Regions from separate parts of the Peribacillus sp. FSL E2-0218 genome, predicted to be linked through region 4. Evidence: riboswitches for the same ligand, from Rfam matches in the RefSeq annotation. Region 4 holds a riboswitch; each other region holds the start of a gene.

Region 1 (4,218 bases), 240 kb from region 4:
GATTAGTGCGGAAAGCATTTAATAGTTCCATCTTTTCCCTGGTCAAATCGGATACGATGAAAATCACGGCTGCGTTTGCCGGCAAATTTCCCTTCCTTCCTTTATCAGCTAATGCATTTGTTTCATCCGTTCTTTCTTTAGCAAGTCTGGTAAAAATCTTCCTTCTCTGGTTCCTGCCCGCCCCGGCAGGCAGGATTAGACTCGAAGACGTACTCGCATAACCAACCTGGATGCCCTTTTTTAACAGGCTGTGGACAAAGGAAGCCGCCGCAATAATGGATTCTTCAAATGATATCGATGGCTGGTTATCAAGGATGATCCATACATCCCGATTTTTTTGCACTTCGAATTCCTTCGTCATGATCTCACTCGTTCGAGCCGTCGCTTTCCAGTTGATCCATGAAAGCTGATCACCTGGCTGATACTCCCTCACCCCGGATACCACCGAATGTTCCCGATGTGTTTTCTTTGTCGGGCCTGCTTGTCCCTGATTGAACAATTGATCGAGATATAGGGAGTCAAGCTCATGATACGTAGGGAAAACGGTTATATTCATAGGAGAATCGAATATCGCCTCCTTTTCAACGAGTCCAAAAAAGTCCCCTATCAAAAAACGGATCGATTGGAACCTATGCTCACCACGTGGCAGGCCCTCCAAAGCATACGACAAGCTGATGGTACGCTTGAACCCAGGGAAGATCAGCGCCTTTCTATAAATCCCACTATCTTCACTATCTTCACTATCTTCCATATCTCCTGGCAATTCCTCCTCTATCACCAGAAATAAGAGCGGGAGCCGGTTCTTACGGGTGAACGTCAGGTTCATTTCAACGGTTTCACCTGCCTGGCATTCTCTTTTGCTGACGTTTCTTTCAACCGTAATGGAGTGAAGGGGATAAAACAGCAGAATCATGGCATACGCGGCAAAGGGCAAAAACGAATAAAAAATGAACCAACTGACAAATCCGCCTTGAAACATCGCAAAGCAAAAGGAAGTGGCCATAAGAAATACCAACCCGGCCGCATTCATGTTTTTCTTTAGAAAATGATTGAAGCTACGCATTATGACAAGGCCCGTTTCACAGGCACATGAGTCTTCGCGACAATTTCGGTGATCACCATTTCAGCATCGAAGCCATCATAATTCGCTTCAGGTTTTAAAATCAGGCGGTGGGAGAAAACGAACGGAGCTAAATATTGAACATCATCCGGCAGGACATAATCCCTGCCCTGTATTAGTGCATAAGCTTGGGCTGCCTTCATCAAAGCAATCGATCCACGCGGACTGACCCCAAGATAGACAGCCTGATGGCTCCTCGTTTCATTGGCCAGTTCAACAATATATCCTTTTATTGTGTCATCCACGATCACCATCTTAGCCTCTGCCTGCAGGGCCTTCAATTCTTCCAAGGTGATGACTGATTCCAGCTCTTCAAGCGGAGCCATGTATTGAGCTCTTTGCAGGACCTCGATTTCTTCCGCAACACTCGGGTAGCCCATCTTCATTTTTAACAGGAATCGATCCAATTGCGCTTCCGGAAGCGGATATGTGCCCTCGTACTCAATCGGGTTCTGCGTCGCCATGACAAAAAAGGGCTGCTCCAATCCCCTGGTGACGCCATCGATCGTCACACTTGCCTCCTCCATCGCTTCAAGCAGGGCAGACTGCGTTTTCGGAGAGGTCCGGTTAATTTCATCTGCCAAAATAATATGTCCCATTATCGGTCCTGGCCGAAAAATGAACGCTTGTTCCTTTGGGTTGAAAATCGAAACGCCGGTTACATCGGAAGGGAGTAAATCAGGCGTGAATTGTATTCGCTTAAAGCTCGCACTTATCGATTTGGCAAGCGCCCGGACCATGACTGTCTTGCCTACTCCCGGAACATCCTCCAATAAAACATGCCCACCGGAAAGCAGTGCGACGATGCTCAGTTCTGCAATATCCCGCTTTCCGATAATCACTTTTTCAATATTTCCTAGAACCTTTTCCAGTTTTTGATTTGCCTGCTTATAAATCATTCGCTACCTCCTGGGAAATCTATCACGATTATCTCATTTCCAATCTATCTCCGACTTCTCTTTACAGTAACAGCCAATTAATCCTTACATTGTAAGTTTACTAGATATTCCGTAAACCATAAACGAAATTCTCTAAAAATATTAGTGCAGCTTAAGGAAAAAGGTATGGTAAACTTATCCTAAGTGAATATGAACCTTGCAGAAAAGGGTGCTGCCTTGTCAGCTTAATAGGGAATTCGGTTCAAAACCGAAGCTGTTTCCGCAACTGTAAGTGCTAATGAAATAAGATGCATACCACTATTTGATGGTGGATTGGACATTTGTGCTATCCATCATCAAATGGGAAGGTTCTTAGAGTAAAATGACGCACAAGCCAGGAGACCTGCCTTTTTTTATCGTATCATGCTCTTCGGAAGATAGGAGATTGTACGGCAGCCTTCCATCTTTTTTTCTACTAGGAATACATGGATGCTCGATGCCGACCAAAACTCTTGGTCGGCTTTTTGTTTTGATGCGAAAAGCGATACGGCAGTCATTCACCAAACTACGTAAAGGAGGAAGAGTTATGGCAAAGAAAGACCTTCGTTTTTTATGCTATCCATACATGCGCGAATCCGCTTCCACAGTCGATTTTGAAATACGAACAGACTCCTTGACGACGCGAATCGGCATGGCCGCATCCCTGACGAAGGATGTTCCTGACGTTCACCGGGATTTAATGGTTTTGCTGCCCATGGCCTATCATCTAAATGGTTCAGTCCGTGGAAAACTAGCCATCAGCGACCATGACCTGGACCATTTAAGTTCGATTTATGACCGGTATGTCGCAGAAGTTAAAGAACAGATCCAGACATTTGTGCTCCCCCAAGGGTCAACGGCGGCATGTGCCCTGCATGCCTGCCGCAGCGAAGCCAAAAAGTCCGTCCGCGCTTTGCACAAAGTCAGTCTGGAAAGGGAAGTTCCGGACATCCTTTTCGATTACGCCCACTTGCTTGCAAACGTTTTATTCGTAATGGCAGTCTACGTTAATAAGCGACAAGGCTTTGAAGAAATACCTTTTATTAGCAAATCTTATCCTACTAAACCGATGAAAAAACAGATGGAGGAATAAATAATGAAATGTACCCAAAGATTCAGCTGGATTTCCATGCTTATGCTCGCCCTTTTCCTTACAGGATGTGGCGTAACGGATCAATCTGCAAAAGATGATAAAAAAGCGAACGAGGCGAAGAGCTATACCGTTACAGATGATACTGGAAAGAAAATAAAATTCTATAAGGCACCAGAAAAAGTCGTTTCACTGCAGCCTAGCAATACCGAAATTCTATTTGCCTTAGGACAGGGGAAGAAAGTGGTTGGCGTGACGGACTTCGATAATTATCCCGAGGAAGCGAAGAAAATCGAACATGTTTCAGATTCCGTGAATATCAATGCAGAAAAGATCATAGCCCTGAAGCCAGATGCGATCATCGCTTATACCGTTGGCGATGAAGCGACGCTGAAGCCACTCGAAGATGCCGGCATCCCTATATTCATCATTAAATCGGCAGCCAATTTCGATGACGTATACGGAGATATTGAGCAGATTGCCAAAGTGATGGGAGTTACCAAGAAAGGCGATGCATTGGTGAAGGATATCAAATCCCAAATAGCAAGTGTCGAGGAAAAAGTGGGAACCTTGGATGAACAGGAGCAAACATATTTTGAAATCAGTCCGGCTCCGGAAATCTATACAACAGGTGACGAAACCTTCCAACAAGAAATCCTGGAAACCGCTGGCATTAAAAACGTCTTTGCCGACCAAAAGGGCTGGGTTAAAATATCCGGGGAAGAAGTCGTCAAGCGCAACCCGGAAACGATCCTTACCACTGCAACCTATGTAAAAGATGCCGTTGATGAAATAAAATCACGTAAAGGTTGGGAAGAAATCGCTGCCGTGAAAAACGATGACGTCCACCTGCTTGATGAAAGTGTCATGTCCCGTCCCGGACCAAGGATCGGTGAAGCGGTAGAACTTGCTGCTAAAACCGTTTACCCGGACTTATTTAAATAATATTGAACAAGGATGCTCCGATATATCGGGGCATCCTTCCATTCATATCATTCGCTACATTAAGTGATGGCAATGGACTCTGCTTTTCTTCCTTTGTTTATGCTAAAATGAAGGCAATCCAAACCTATGATATCCGAGGTATCGAT
Region 2 (4,218 bases), 800 kb from region 4:
ATGATGAGAAAAATGGATTACCAAAACGTAAAGGGCACTCAAGATTATTTACCGGATACAGAAGTGATACGAAGAGGCATCAGAAGGACAATAGAAGACGTTTTTATCCAATACGGATGTAAGCCATTGGAAACACCGATATTAAATTACACGGAATTGCTAGCTTCCAAGTATGGCGGGGGTGCCGAAATATTAGAGGAAATGTATACCTTAACAGACAGGGGAGAAAGAGATTTGGCGCTGCGATACGACCTCACTATTCCCTTTGCAAAAGTAGTTGCAATGAATCCAAGCATAAGGAGACCTTTTAAAAGATATGAGATAGGTAAAGTTTTCAGGGATGGACCGATAAAAACGGGAAGGCTTCGTGAATTTACACAATGTGACGTCGATATAGTGGGTATAGAATCTCAAGTTGCTGAAGCGGAATTAATGACGATGGCATTGGATGCATTCCGGAAGCTTGGTTTAAAGGTAAGCATCCAATATAATAATCGAAAATTATTAGCTGGAATGCTTGAGGCTTTTGGAACAACAGATGAAAAGATCAATAAAGTGATATTGATACTTGATAAACTTGAAAAAGTCGGATCGGAGGCTGTTACGGTGGAGCTAAGGGAACAAGGGCTGCTGCCTTCAACCATCAATTCGATTAATCGCTTTATAACCGCCGAGGATAATGCCAGTTCGGGCTATTTCGAGCCTCTCAGTGAACGGAATCAACAAATTAAGCAGGGAGTAGCAGAATTAAAAGAGCTGGAATCTTATCTCGAATTCCTTGGTGTCGATAAGCAATGTACATTCAATCCATTTTTAGCAAGAGGGCTGGAGATATATACTGGAACGATTTATGAGATATTTTTATCTGATAAAAGCATTAAATCAAGTATTGGCAGTGGCGGAAGGTATGACAATGCCATTGGTGGACTGATCGGGACGAATGAAAGCTTTTCAACGGTGGGGATTTCATTGGGTCTGGATGTTATTTATACGGCCTTACTATCTTCGAAGGAAAATATCGTGGAAAATCATGATGTGGATTTTTATGTGATCCCGATAAATACTGAAAAGCAAGCATTAGTAGTCGCAAGGCACCTAAGGGATAAAGGATATAAGGTGGAATATGAAATGGGAAAGAAAAGGCTCGGTAAAGCCTTAGATAAAGCAAATAAAGAGAAATTTCGTAATGTCATCATCATAGGAGAGAACGAGGTGAAAAATAATCAAATTAAAATTAAAGATATGTTCTCTGGTGAAGAAAGAATGGAGCCTTTTTCGTTCAGTGAAGGCTGATGAGGGACGAGGCATTAAGATTAAGTGCATTCGGATGAATCTTAAGCCGTTATAAATGATAGATTAAATCAAACATATCAAATATTTGTAAATTTACTAAATATTTGATATGTTTGATTGGAAAACTTCATACGTGTAGAAACGGGTGTAGATTGATATTTTTTCATCTACATAATAGGGAAGTCGGTTAGAGCCCGACGCTGTCCCGCAACTGTATTTGGGAGCGATCCGGATAAACCACTGTCTTCAGAAACATGAAGATGGGAAGGTTCGGGGAGTGATGATCATAAGCCAGGAGACCTGCCTGTTTCAGCACACATCTATACCTACGAGGATAGGGGGTGTTAAGTGCGAGCGATTGATCTGCATGTTTTTATTTTATCATGGGAAAACATGTTTATTTACGTATCAATTCGAACTTAACAACTTCTTTATTGGAAGTTGTTTTTTTATTTTAAGATCATCATCAGGAGCTGTGCAGAAAAAGTAGTGTATGTGAGCAATGTTGAAAGGGCTTACAATAAACTGGGAAGCCTGCCCGAGAGAAGAGGGCGATGAGTTGAAATGAGGAGGAAAGAAATGGGTGAACTTCAATGTAACGAACCTTTATTTCCTCATAAACTGGACACGGCAGGATTTACACCAGAGGATTTTAATGAGGAAGATCATCTCATATCAAAGACTACAGAGCTCTTTGTCAAAAACGAAATAATGCCCCTGCTGGATTCGATCGATCGGCATGATCACGGCAAGGTGAAAAAATTGTTTCAAGAAGCGGGAGAGCTCGGCTTACTCAGCGTAGAGGTTCCAGAGTCGTATGGCGGATTGTCCCTGAATAAAAAGCTTTCAGGGCTTGTGGCCGAGAAGATGGGATTTGGCGGTTCTTTCAGCGTCTCCTTTAATATACATGCAGGTGTAGGGACCCTCCCGTACGTTTATTACGGGACAGAAGAGCAAAAGCAAAAATACTTGCCAAAACTTGCATCAGGAGAATGGATTGGTGCTTATGCCTTAACGGAAAATAACGCGGGATCAGACGCGCTTAACGCCAAAACGACGGCGGTCTTAAATGAGCAGGGGACAGCCTGGCTATTAAATGGTGAAAAACAGTGGATCACGAACGCACAAGTAGCCGATGTATATGTTGTCTTTGCCAAAACAAATGACAGCATGACTGCATTCATTGTAGACAGAATGTTCAAAGGGGTTTCCGTCGGTCCCGAAGAGAAGAAAATGGGGATAAAAGGGTCTTCGACAGCCACTTTAATTTTGGAAGATGTCAGTGTACCGGCGCAGAATGTTCTGGGAAAAGTCGGGCAAGGCCATCATGTAGCATTGAATATTCTAAACATGGCGCGATTGAAGCTCTCCTTTTCTAACATCGGAGCATCCAAGCAAGCATTGGAGCTTGCCGTTAACTACGCGAAACAGCGTAAACAATTTAACCGGACGATCATCGGTTTTTCGATGATACAAGAAAAGATTGCGAATATGGCGATTGCGATTTATGGAGCGGAAAGTGCGGCCTACAGAACGGCTGATAGCTTGGACAACGTATTCGAAACGGACGAACCTCTCGATGAACAATTGGGAAAACTGGCAAACTATGCAGCCGAATGTGCGATCAATAAAGTTCATTGCTCCGAGATCCTTGATCGAATCGTGGATGAGGCTTTACAAATTCATGGGGGTTATGGCTACATGCAAGAGTACGAAGTGGAACGATTATATCGGGATGCCCGGATTAGCCGGATTTTTGAAGGAACGAATGAAATAAACCGTCTGACCATTGCCAAATTATTGATGAAAAAGGGGTTTCAAAACGGCGGCACATGGTTGAACCCTTTATTTGATGAGGAGGTGAACCGAAACCGGCAATACATCCAGTTTTCTAACATGCTTCTTCACAAATCTTTGAAAGCATTGATACATGCCAATATCAACATTCAACAGGAACAAGAATATTCCCGTTTGCTTGCAGACATGGTGAAGGAAATTCATGTGATGGAATCATCGGTCATTCGCACGGAAAAAGCGATACAAAAGAACGGGATGGAAAAAGAGCGGCTGAAAGAGAATATGACGAACGTTATCTGTGAAGAGGGGTATCGCAGAGTTGAAGAGATGGCCGTGTTGATTTTAACGGGAACGGAATCGGGTGAAGCAAGCAGAAAAGTATTATTGGAAGAAGTTCGCAGCCTTGCTGTTCCACTCTTTAGGAATCTGTTTATACAAAAACGTGAAATTGCAGAAAGAATGGCTGATCAAGAAAAATATAAGGTGTGAACGGAGTGAAGCCTAATGAAAAAAATCGGGTTTATCGGGTTGGGCAATATGGGTCTGCCTATGTCGCAAAGTTTACTACTTTCCAATTTTACAGTGTATGGAATGGATTTGAACAAAGAAGCTGAAATGTCCTTTCATCAATCAGGAGGAACGATTGGCGTATCGATTGAAACTATGGTGAAACAATGTGATGTGATCCTTACAAGTCTTCCATCCTCTCAGGCAGTGGAAGAAGTTTTTCTAGGAGAAAAAGGACTCGTTTATCTCGTCGATTCCGCTGTTATGCTGATCGATACGAGTACGGTAGCCCCTGAATTGAATATCCGCATCGAAGAGGCTGCCAAGAAAAAGGGTGTTGATTTTCTCGCGGCACCCGTCAGTGGCGGCGTGATAGGGGCGGTAAACCGAACGCTCACCTTCATGGTAGGCGGTTCAAAGAATGTCTTCGATAAGGCCAGGCCTTTGTTTGACGCAATGGGCGAGAATATTTTTCATGTGAATGATCAAATCGACAGCGGTACGAATACAAAGCTGATCAACAATCTCTTGATCGGATTTTATACGGCAGGGGTAAGTGAAGCTCTTCACCTTGCAAAGAATAGCAATCTTGATCTTGAAAGGTTGTTCGAGATGCTGAAC
Region 3 (4,218 bases), 300 kb from region 4:
TTTGCCATCTTCCTCATCAAATCAAGAAGTTCCTTTTGATACGATAGATCCAAGTGGTTCGTCGGCTCATCCAAAAAAAGTACTTCAGGCTCCTGGGCCAGCGCCTGGGCCAGCAAGACCCGCTGTCTCTCCCCTCCTGATAGCCGTTCGAAATGAAGATCCTGGAATTCGGCCACTCCCGTTTGTTTCATCACCCGTTGGACAATCCTTTCATCCTCCTCAGACCAGCTGTGGAACCAGCCTGTTTGATGGGCGTACCTCCCAAGCGAGACCGTTTCCTTCACCGTATACGAAAAAGCTAACGAGGAATGTTGAGGAAGCACCGCAATGACCCGTGCAAGCTGTTTTGCCGAATAATCCTGCAAATCTTTTCCTTTGATCCGTATGCTTCCTTGCTTGTAAGCGAGCACCCCGCTGAGCATACTCAACAGCGTCGTTTTTCCGCTGCCGTTTGGACCGAGGATCCCGAATAGTTCTCCTTTTTGAACGTCGAAAGAGATGGAATCCAAAACGCTTTTGTTATCATATCCACCTGTTAACCCTTTAACTTCAAGCATCCGTCCTACCCACTCTCCGTCTCCTTAATAAAATGAGGGCAAATGCAGGTGCCCCGATCAGTGAGGTGATGACCCCGATCGGCAGTTCCGACGGGGCGATGATCGTCCGTGCCACAAGATCTGCCAAAATCAAGAACCCGCTTCCTACCAGCAATGATAACGGAAGCAGATGCCTATGATCTGGCCCCCATATCCTCCGGACCAAATGGGGAATCACCAGCCCTACAAAGCCGATCGTGCCTGAAACGGCAACCGCTGCGCCCGTCAATATCGAGCCCGCGATCAGGATCCACATTTTCCGCCTCTGCACGTCGACACCTAAATGTTTTGCCCGGTCCTCCCCGAAGGTCATCGCATTCAATTCCCTCGTATTCATGATCAGAATCAACGAGCCAATGATGAAAAACGGCAGAATGATTCCGATATAATTCCACCCGCGCATGGACACGCTGCCCATGAGCCAGCCGATGATTTGTCTTAATTCCTCCCCCGTCAACGCAATCATCAAGGATATGAAGGCGCTTAAAAACGAGCTGAAGATGATTCCGGTCAAAATGATCGTTTCGACCTTCATCGATCGATCCATTTTTTTTGCGAATGTCAGCACACAAAAAATCGTAATCACGGAACATAAGATGCTCAATGCAGGAAGCGTATATAAGCCGATGAACGGGAGTGATATATTCAGGAATAACGTCACCACTGCCCCGACTGATGCTCCTGACGATATCCCGAGCGTGTAGGGATCGGCAAGCGGATTCCGGAGCAGCCCCTGAAATGCCGCACCCGCGATCGCCAAGCATGCCCCGACCAAACCAGCAAGCAATACACGCGGCAAACGGATGTTCATCACGATATTCGTCAGCATCACATCGGGATCAGCGGAAATCGGCAAATGAAAAATCTCCTTGCCGATTATTTGCATAAGTACGGGGATCGGTACGGACACCGAACCGAATGAGATGCCGATCGTACTGGCAAAAAGTAAAAACAATGACGCAAGCAAATAAGCAAGCGCCCATTTAGTTGTCAAATACGTTCGGATAGATTGATTTGGCAAGTTCCTCTACTCCCTCTATTAAACGTGGACCTGAACGGGTCACCAAGTCGGAATGGACATCAAAGACTTGGGCATTCTTAACCGCCGTTACGTCTTGCCACCCTTTTCGGCCCGTCACTCCACTTACCGGGTCTTTTGTGTAATAACCATAAGTCGTAATGATGACATCCGGATTGGCTGCAATCATCGACTCTTCATCCATTTTGGCCCAGCCATCCACATCCGCTGCAGCATTATCAGCTGAGATCATCACAAGCATTTCATTCATGAATGTATTTTTACCAGGTGTATAGATATCCGGGGACGGCGAAACCTCCACTAAAACGGTCTTTCTTTCCGATTCCTTTACCGATTTGGCCTTCTCAGAAATAACCTTCAGCTTCGTTTTCATGTCCGTGATGATGTCTTTTGCCTTAGCTTGCTCGCCTGTTGCCATCCCGATCATATCAATGGATTTGTACACCTCATTGAAGCTTTGGGCATCATTGACTACAAGCACATCTATTCCCGCATCCTTAAGCTGCTGGAGCCCCTCCTTCGAATTATGGGCACTCGATGCATGGGCAAGAACAAGATCGGGCTTCAAGGATACGATCAATTCCGTGTTCATCTCCATGCCGCCCACTTTTTCGATATCCTTCGTTTCTTCCGGGTAATTATCATTGTCGGACACGCCAATAACCTTATTACCTAAACCAAGCGCAAAGACCACTTCCGTATTGCTTGGTATCAACGTAACGATTTTCTTCGGTTTTTCTTCTATCGTCACCTTTTCGCCCGTTGCATCTTTAATCGTAACCGGGAAGGCTTGTTGTGTAGCCTGATTCGTCTGCTGCTTTCCTTTTCCTTCATCGGCCGTGCCGCTGCAGCCAACCATCATGCCAGCCGTCAGCACCATCACCAGTATCAGGCCAAAAATCTTCTTCACGTTCATTCCCCACAATCATTTCATTTAGTTTTAGCCCGCCTTAAGCGAGGACCTCATGACAAAAAGCATCCCCCGTCAAACGGAAGATGCTTGTATGGCAACAATATCATTACGGACTCTTTACGGTCTGCCACACACCTCCCCATCCGCGTGGGTCACAGGTGTACGAATCTTGGCAGGTCTCCTGGCTCATGGTCATCGTCAACGGCATCTCCCATATCCCAAACAGTGGCATACAGCCGTCAGCTCCCATATACAGTGGCGGGACCGCGCTGGCATTGAACCAGCTTCCCTTTTAAGTCATTTAGACACCAAATCGTTCATATGTATATAATTTTCACTGCTTATCATTATACACCATGCAAGAAGCGATTATTGGGTGATTTTTCACAAAACGCCGGTCCAGCTTCAGTAATTGGACGCATTTTCAATCAGTGATGCAAATCCCCCTACGGATAATCCCGGTGAAATCCGAACGCGATGCAGGGCATGCATCCCTTGATCACTTGTTGCCCCGCCAGGTTCGGTGGTGACTGCCATCTTGTATCCGGCTTCTTCCGATAACCTGAGGCTCTCCTCGTTATAACGGCCGACTGGATACGAAAGTACCGTCGTCTCCTGGTTCAGAATGCGATCGAATAAATCCTTGGACTGGACCATTTCAGCTTCCTGCTGTCCGGAAGTCATCCGGTTCAGCTCAAGATGGTTGATTGTATGACTCTCGATGGAAATCCCATTCGCACTCATCTCCATCATTTGATCTTCCGTCAGGTGATGAGCTTTACCAATGGACTTCCCGATCATGAAGATGGTCGCTTTCAACTCATATTCCTTCAATATAGGAAAAGCCTCGGTGTAGTTATCTGTATAGCCATCATCAAAAGTAATCCAGACACACTTTTCACTTGGCATTATATTTTCGCTTAAAACGAGAAAGGCTTCATTAGGCGATAAAGTCTGGTAGCCATTTTCCCGAAGCCAAGCCATTTGCAGCCGGAATTCCTCCTTCGGCACCCGAAGGTTATTCCCCTCCGATATGCTGTGATACATCAATATCGGAAGCCTAACCGCGGACTCGGCCCTTATCCAGCCACTCGTGTCGATTCGTTCAGGATTTGCTCCATCCTCCGAATCTATTTCGGCCTCATTCTCCTCTGCTGCAGCCACCTCGATATTCTCTTCCACAATCGGCGCAGCCGTCTTTTTACCTATTTTCTCTAAAACACCTTGTGAACAGCCAGCTAAAATGAAAACTACAAACACTGCTGCCATCCATACCAATCTGTATTTTCCCACTATCATTCTCCTATTTTTTTCTAGCATAATAGTACCAGAAAATCAGCGAATAATAAAGTATCCCAATTAACGCAATAAAAGGTAAAAATCATCGTTATATGACCCGCCAGGCATTTTTTTTCATAATTATAAGCTACTCACTTGAAAAGTTTGCCTATAACAAATATAATAAACAAGTCGTCGACCTTTTAACATGTCCCAGTAGCTCAGCAGGATAGAGCGACAGCCTCCTAAGCTGTAGGTCGTAGGTTCGATTCCTATCTGGGACGCTAAAAAAAACCCCTTACATGTTAAGGGGTTTTTTGTTTTATATAACAGTTTGTTTTCCTAAAATAAAATTACAAAATAACTTTCTACCTGTTTATTTTTTTGAATAT
Region 4 (4,218 bases):
CTTCAAGGCGATCCTTCACTTCCGGATGAAGTTTCACTGCACACTCCGCTGCCGTTTGCGCATGGAACTCCGCCGGATAGGATACTTTGAATAAGACATTTTCCATCACATAGGAATCGAGCTTGCGTGAAAGCTTCAATTCCTTCTTATTGAATAATACATCCTGGAACCCCCAGCCTGGCGCCGAAAGGGCTGTTGGATATCCCATTTCTCCTTTGAGGGCCATCATGGCCAACTGTACGGCCCTGCTTGTGGCATCGCCAGCTGCCCAAGATTTGCGCGATCCGGTATTTGGAGTGTGGCGATACGTACGCAGGCTTGAATTATCGATCCACGCATTGGATAATGCATGGATGATTTCTTCCCTCGTTCCGCCCAAAGCTTTTGTGACTACCGCCGCCGTAGCCACCTTTACAAATAGGACATGGTCTAGGCCAACCCGGTTCAAGCTATTTTCCAGCGCCAGTACGCCTTGAATCTCATGTGCTTTAATCATCATTTCCAGGACGTCTCTAACAGATAATGCTTTTTTCCCCTCTGCCATATTCACACGGCTTACGTAATCAGCCACCGCCAAGATCCCTCCCAAGTTATCAGAAGGATGTCCCCATTCCGCCGCCAGCCATGTATCGTTATAATCCAGCCAGCGAATCATGCAACCAATATTGAATGCACCCTTCACTGGATCCAGTACATATGAAGTCCCTGGAACGCGGGTCCCATTTGGAACGACCGTGCCGGGAACGACGGGTCCTAATAATTTGGTGCATTCAGGATAGTGAAGCGCTAAAATCCCGCAGCCGATTGTATCGAGAAGAACGTAACGAGCCGTTTCATATGCTTCATCGCTAATGATCTCTTTTTTCATTACATAATCCGCAATGTCTTCCAATAACACATCCGTTTGATTGATACCATTCGTTTTTAGCATTCTCATCTTCCCTTTCGTGGCAAATTTGTTTATTATAATGATGGACGTTGGTCAGAACGTCCATCTGGCGGGCTAGTAATCTACATTTCCTTAGTTGGAAATGACATTGCGGTTATGACGCTCGCCTATATAACTCACACGAGGTCGGAAGAGACGGTTGTTTGCGTGCTGCTCAATCACGTGAGCACATAAACCCACTGTTCTCGCACTGAAGAAAATCGGTGTATATATGGCAATGGGAAGGCCCAGCATATAGTAAACCGGCGCTGCATAGTAATCGAGATTCGGATAAAGGCCTTTTTCCCTTTCCATGATCACTTCCCCCGCTTCACACATTTTATAAAGACGGTCGTCCCCTTTGGCATCACAAAGCTGCTTTAATGCTTGCTTCATGATCAATGCCCTTGGATCCATTTTCTTCATATAGACGCGATGGCCAAACCCCATGATTTTTTCTTTATTTGCCAATTTCCCATCAAGCAGCCGCTCGAATTTCGCGACGGTACCCGCCTCCAATAGCATGTACATGACCGCTTCATTGGCTCCTCCATGCAGGTTGCCCTTTAGGGAAGCTACAGCTCCCGTCAAAGCCCCATATAAATCGGAAAGCGTCGAGGCGATTACTCTTGCCGTGAAAGTGGAATTAGGCATTTCATGTTCGCTATACAATAATAATGATTGGTCAAAGATTTTTTCTTCCATTGCCGATGGAACCTTGCCCGTAATCATGTAGTAAAAATTGGAACTATAAGATAGATCCTTATTCGCAAGAACAACCTCTTGCTTATTCAGGATTCGATAACTGTTTGCGACGATGGCAGGGACATTCCCTAATAATTTGTAAGCCCGCTCTCGATTCACCGAGGAGGAACGATCATCAATGTTTGCATCATATCCAGCCAATGCTGAAATGCCTGTTCTGAGAGCATCCATCGGATGTGTTTTCCCCGGCAATAGCTTTAACAATTCCAGGATAGCTTCCGGGATTTCATATTCATTTTTCAAAGCCTGTTCAAGCCGCCCCTTTTCCGCAGCATTCGGGAGCCTATCGTGAAGCAGCAAATGGACAATCTCCAAGTATCCCATCTTTTCAGATAAATCGATAAGATCATATCCTCGTATAACAATCTCACTCTGAACTGTATCCAGGAAAGATAGCTTTGTTTCAGCTGCTACAATTCCATCAAGCCCAGGGGAATAAGTTCCTTGTTCCTTCATCTTTCATTCCTCCTCTGAATAAGCTACTTTTTTGAAAGCGTTATCAAAATTTGTCGGAATCTCTTGTAATTCAACGATTTTCCCATTAAACTGACATAAAAAAAACAACTTCCAGAGGAAGCTGTTAATTTACGAAGAGTACTCAAATAAACATGAGAAATGATCAAAATTTTTCATGCCAAAAAGTCCGCAATTAACACCCCCTATCCTCGTAGGTACTTGATGCACATTAATTAGGCAGGTCTCCTGGCTTATGATCTTCGCTCTTCGAACCCTTCCCATTTCCAGTGCAGAAACAGTGGATATTTTTCGAATCGCTCCCAAATACAGTTGCGGGACAGCGTCGGAATCTAACCGACTTCCCTTTTAAGCAGATAAACAGATAAATTCATCTGCACCTATTAATTTCATTATTTAATTTTCTACTTAAATATAACAAAATGTTCCAAATATTACAATTACCTTTTTCAGTATCAAGCTCATGTTTGCATCGGCGCCTGCCTGTCCACATTAAAGGTAGCCAGGTGGTTCTTTTACCCATAACAAGCAAGTTATTAAAAATAGTTCATATTCAATTCATAACTTCTTTGTATACTACCGTTTATAATGAAGCTCAAGAAGGGATGTTAATAAATGAAACCAGAAAAAAAACAAAAAGGCTGGAGCCAGTTCATCCGATTGGTCCAACAAACGAAGCCTTCTAAAATAATGATCGGGATTGCATTACTATTAAGCTTAAGCACAACTGGCGTAAGTTTATTGGTCCCATTATTCACAAAAAATCTTATCAATGATTTCTCCCTCAGTTCGCTAAATGCGGAACGGGTCACACTTCTCGTGCTTGCCATTATCGTTCAAGCATTGGCCAGCGGATTTTCCATCTATTTATTGAATAAGATCGGTCAATCTGTTGTCGCCGGCATCCGCGATCAACTATGGAAAAAATTGCTCGTATTACCCGTGGATTACTTCGATGAACATCCATCGGGCGAAACGGTCAGTCGGATGACAAATGATACAACGGTAGTGAAAGGCTTGATTTCGGAACACCTATCCAATTTCGTCACCGGCATCATATCCATTGTCGGCGCCATGATCGTGTTATTTTTGCTTGATTGGAAAATGTCACTGTTGATGTTCATAGCCATCCCGCTCTCCGTTTTACTATTACTGCCACTGGGGAAGAAAATGCACCGCATATCGAAAGGGATGCAGGATGAGACAGCGAGCTTCACCGCCGTCCTCCAGCAGGTGCTTACGGAAATCCGGCTTGTTAAAGCATCGAATGCAGAAACCTTCGAATATGAAAATGGAAAAAAGGGAATCACCCAATTATTCCATTTTGGTTTAAAGGAAGCAAAAATCCAAGCGCTGATCGGTCCGTTGATGAGTCTCGTCATGATGGCCCTACTCGTACTCATTTTAGGATATGGCGGGATGCGTGTTTCATCAGGGGCCCTGTCAGCAGGAGCACTAGTTGCATTCATCATGTATCTTTTCCAGATCATCATGCCCATGGCGCAATTGGCAGCATTCTTTACGCAATTCCAAAAAGCTACCGGTGCCACGGAACGCATCATTGCCATCTTGGATTCTGAAGAGGAAGAAGATGCAAAGATGGAAGTTCAAAATTCCAGTCAAACCATCACGGTAGATCACCTGGATTATCGTTATCACGATGGTGAACAAGTGCTAAAAGATATCAACTTCACGGTTGAAGCAGGCAAGGTCACCGCGATTGTCGGGCCAAGCGGCAGCGGGAAAACGACCCTTTTCTCTTTGTTTGAGCGATTTTATAAACCACAGCAGGGCTCGATATCCATAGGCGGGACATCGATAAATGATTTCACGCTTTACTCATGGAGAAGCCAAATCGGCTATGTTTCACAGGAAAGTCCGATTGTATCCGGTACGATTCGTGATAATATTTGCTATGGAATCGACCGGGATGTAACAGATGAGGAGTTAAATCAAGTCGCTAAAATGGCGTATGCAGATCAGTTCATTTCCGATCTTCCAAATGGCTATGATACGGAAGTTGGCGAAAGAGGGATGAAACTCTCAGGAGG

What was found. Region 4 has a riboswitch for cobalamin ahead of mmgD (citrate synthase). Riboswitches for the same ligand answer to the same signal wherever they lie in the genome.
Region 1: linked by a shared signal. The riboswitch ahead of MHI53_RS02050 (hypothetical protein) and the one ahead of mmgD (citrate synthase) in region 4 are both predicted to bind cobalamin.
Region 2: linked by a shared signal. The riboswitch ahead of MHI53_RS04730 (acyl-CoA dehydrogenase family protein) and the one ahead of mmgD (citrate synthase) in region 4 are both predicted to bind cobalamin.
Region 3: linked by a shared signal. The riboswitch ahead of MHI53_RS24535 (ABC transporter substrate-binding protein) and the one ahead of mmgD (citrate synthase) in region 4 are both predicted to bind cobalamin.

Annotation. Positions count from the first base shown of each region.
Region 1 covers NZ_CP150304.1:420,797-425,014, reverse strand. Annotated here, with positions in the region: gene MHI53_RS02060 (DUF58 domain-containing protein) at 1-1,003, opposite strand, end outside; gene MHI53_RS02055 (MoxR family ATPase) at 1,063-2,019, opposite strand; cobalamin riboswitch at 2,209-2,424, shown strand; gene MHI53_RS02050 (hypothetical protein) at 2,531-3,130, shown strand; gene MHI53_RS02045 (ABC transporter substrate-binding protein) at 3,134-4,072, shown strand.
Region 2 covers NZ_CP150304.1:981,942-986,159, forward strand. Annotated here, with positions in the region: gene MHI53_RS04725 (histidine--tRNA ligase) at 4-1,293, shown strand; cobalamin riboswitch at 1,420-1,616, shown strand; gene MHI53_RS04730 (acyl-CoA dehydrogenase family protein) at 1,873-3,579, shown strand; gene MHI53_RS04735 (NAD(P)-dependent oxidoreductase) at 3,595-4,218, shown strand, end outside.
Region 3 covers NZ_CP150304.1:5,066,226-5,070,443, forward strand. Annotated here, with positions in the region: gene MHI53_RS24525 (heme ABC transporter ATP-binding protein) at 1-557, opposite strand, end outside; gene MHI53_RS24530 (iron ABC transporter permease) at 550-1,617, opposite strand; gene MHI53_RS24535 (ABC transporter substrate-binding protein) at 1,580-2,551, opposite strand; cobalamin riboswitch at 2,702-2,876, opposite strand; gene MHI53_RS24540 (polysaccharide deacetylase family protein) at 2,954-3,817, opposite strand; tRNA gene MHI53_RS24545 (tRNA-Arg) at 4,037-4,110, shown strand.
Region 4 covers NZ_CP150304.1:185,180-189,397, reverse strand. Annotated here, with positions in the region: gene prpD (2-methylcitrate dehydratase) at 1-931, opposite strand, end outside; gene mmgD (citrate synthase) at 1,022-2,149, opposite strand; cobalamin riboswitch at 2,368-2,566, opposite strand; gene MHI53_RS01060 (ABC transporter ATP-binding protein) at 2,783-4,218, shown strand, end outside.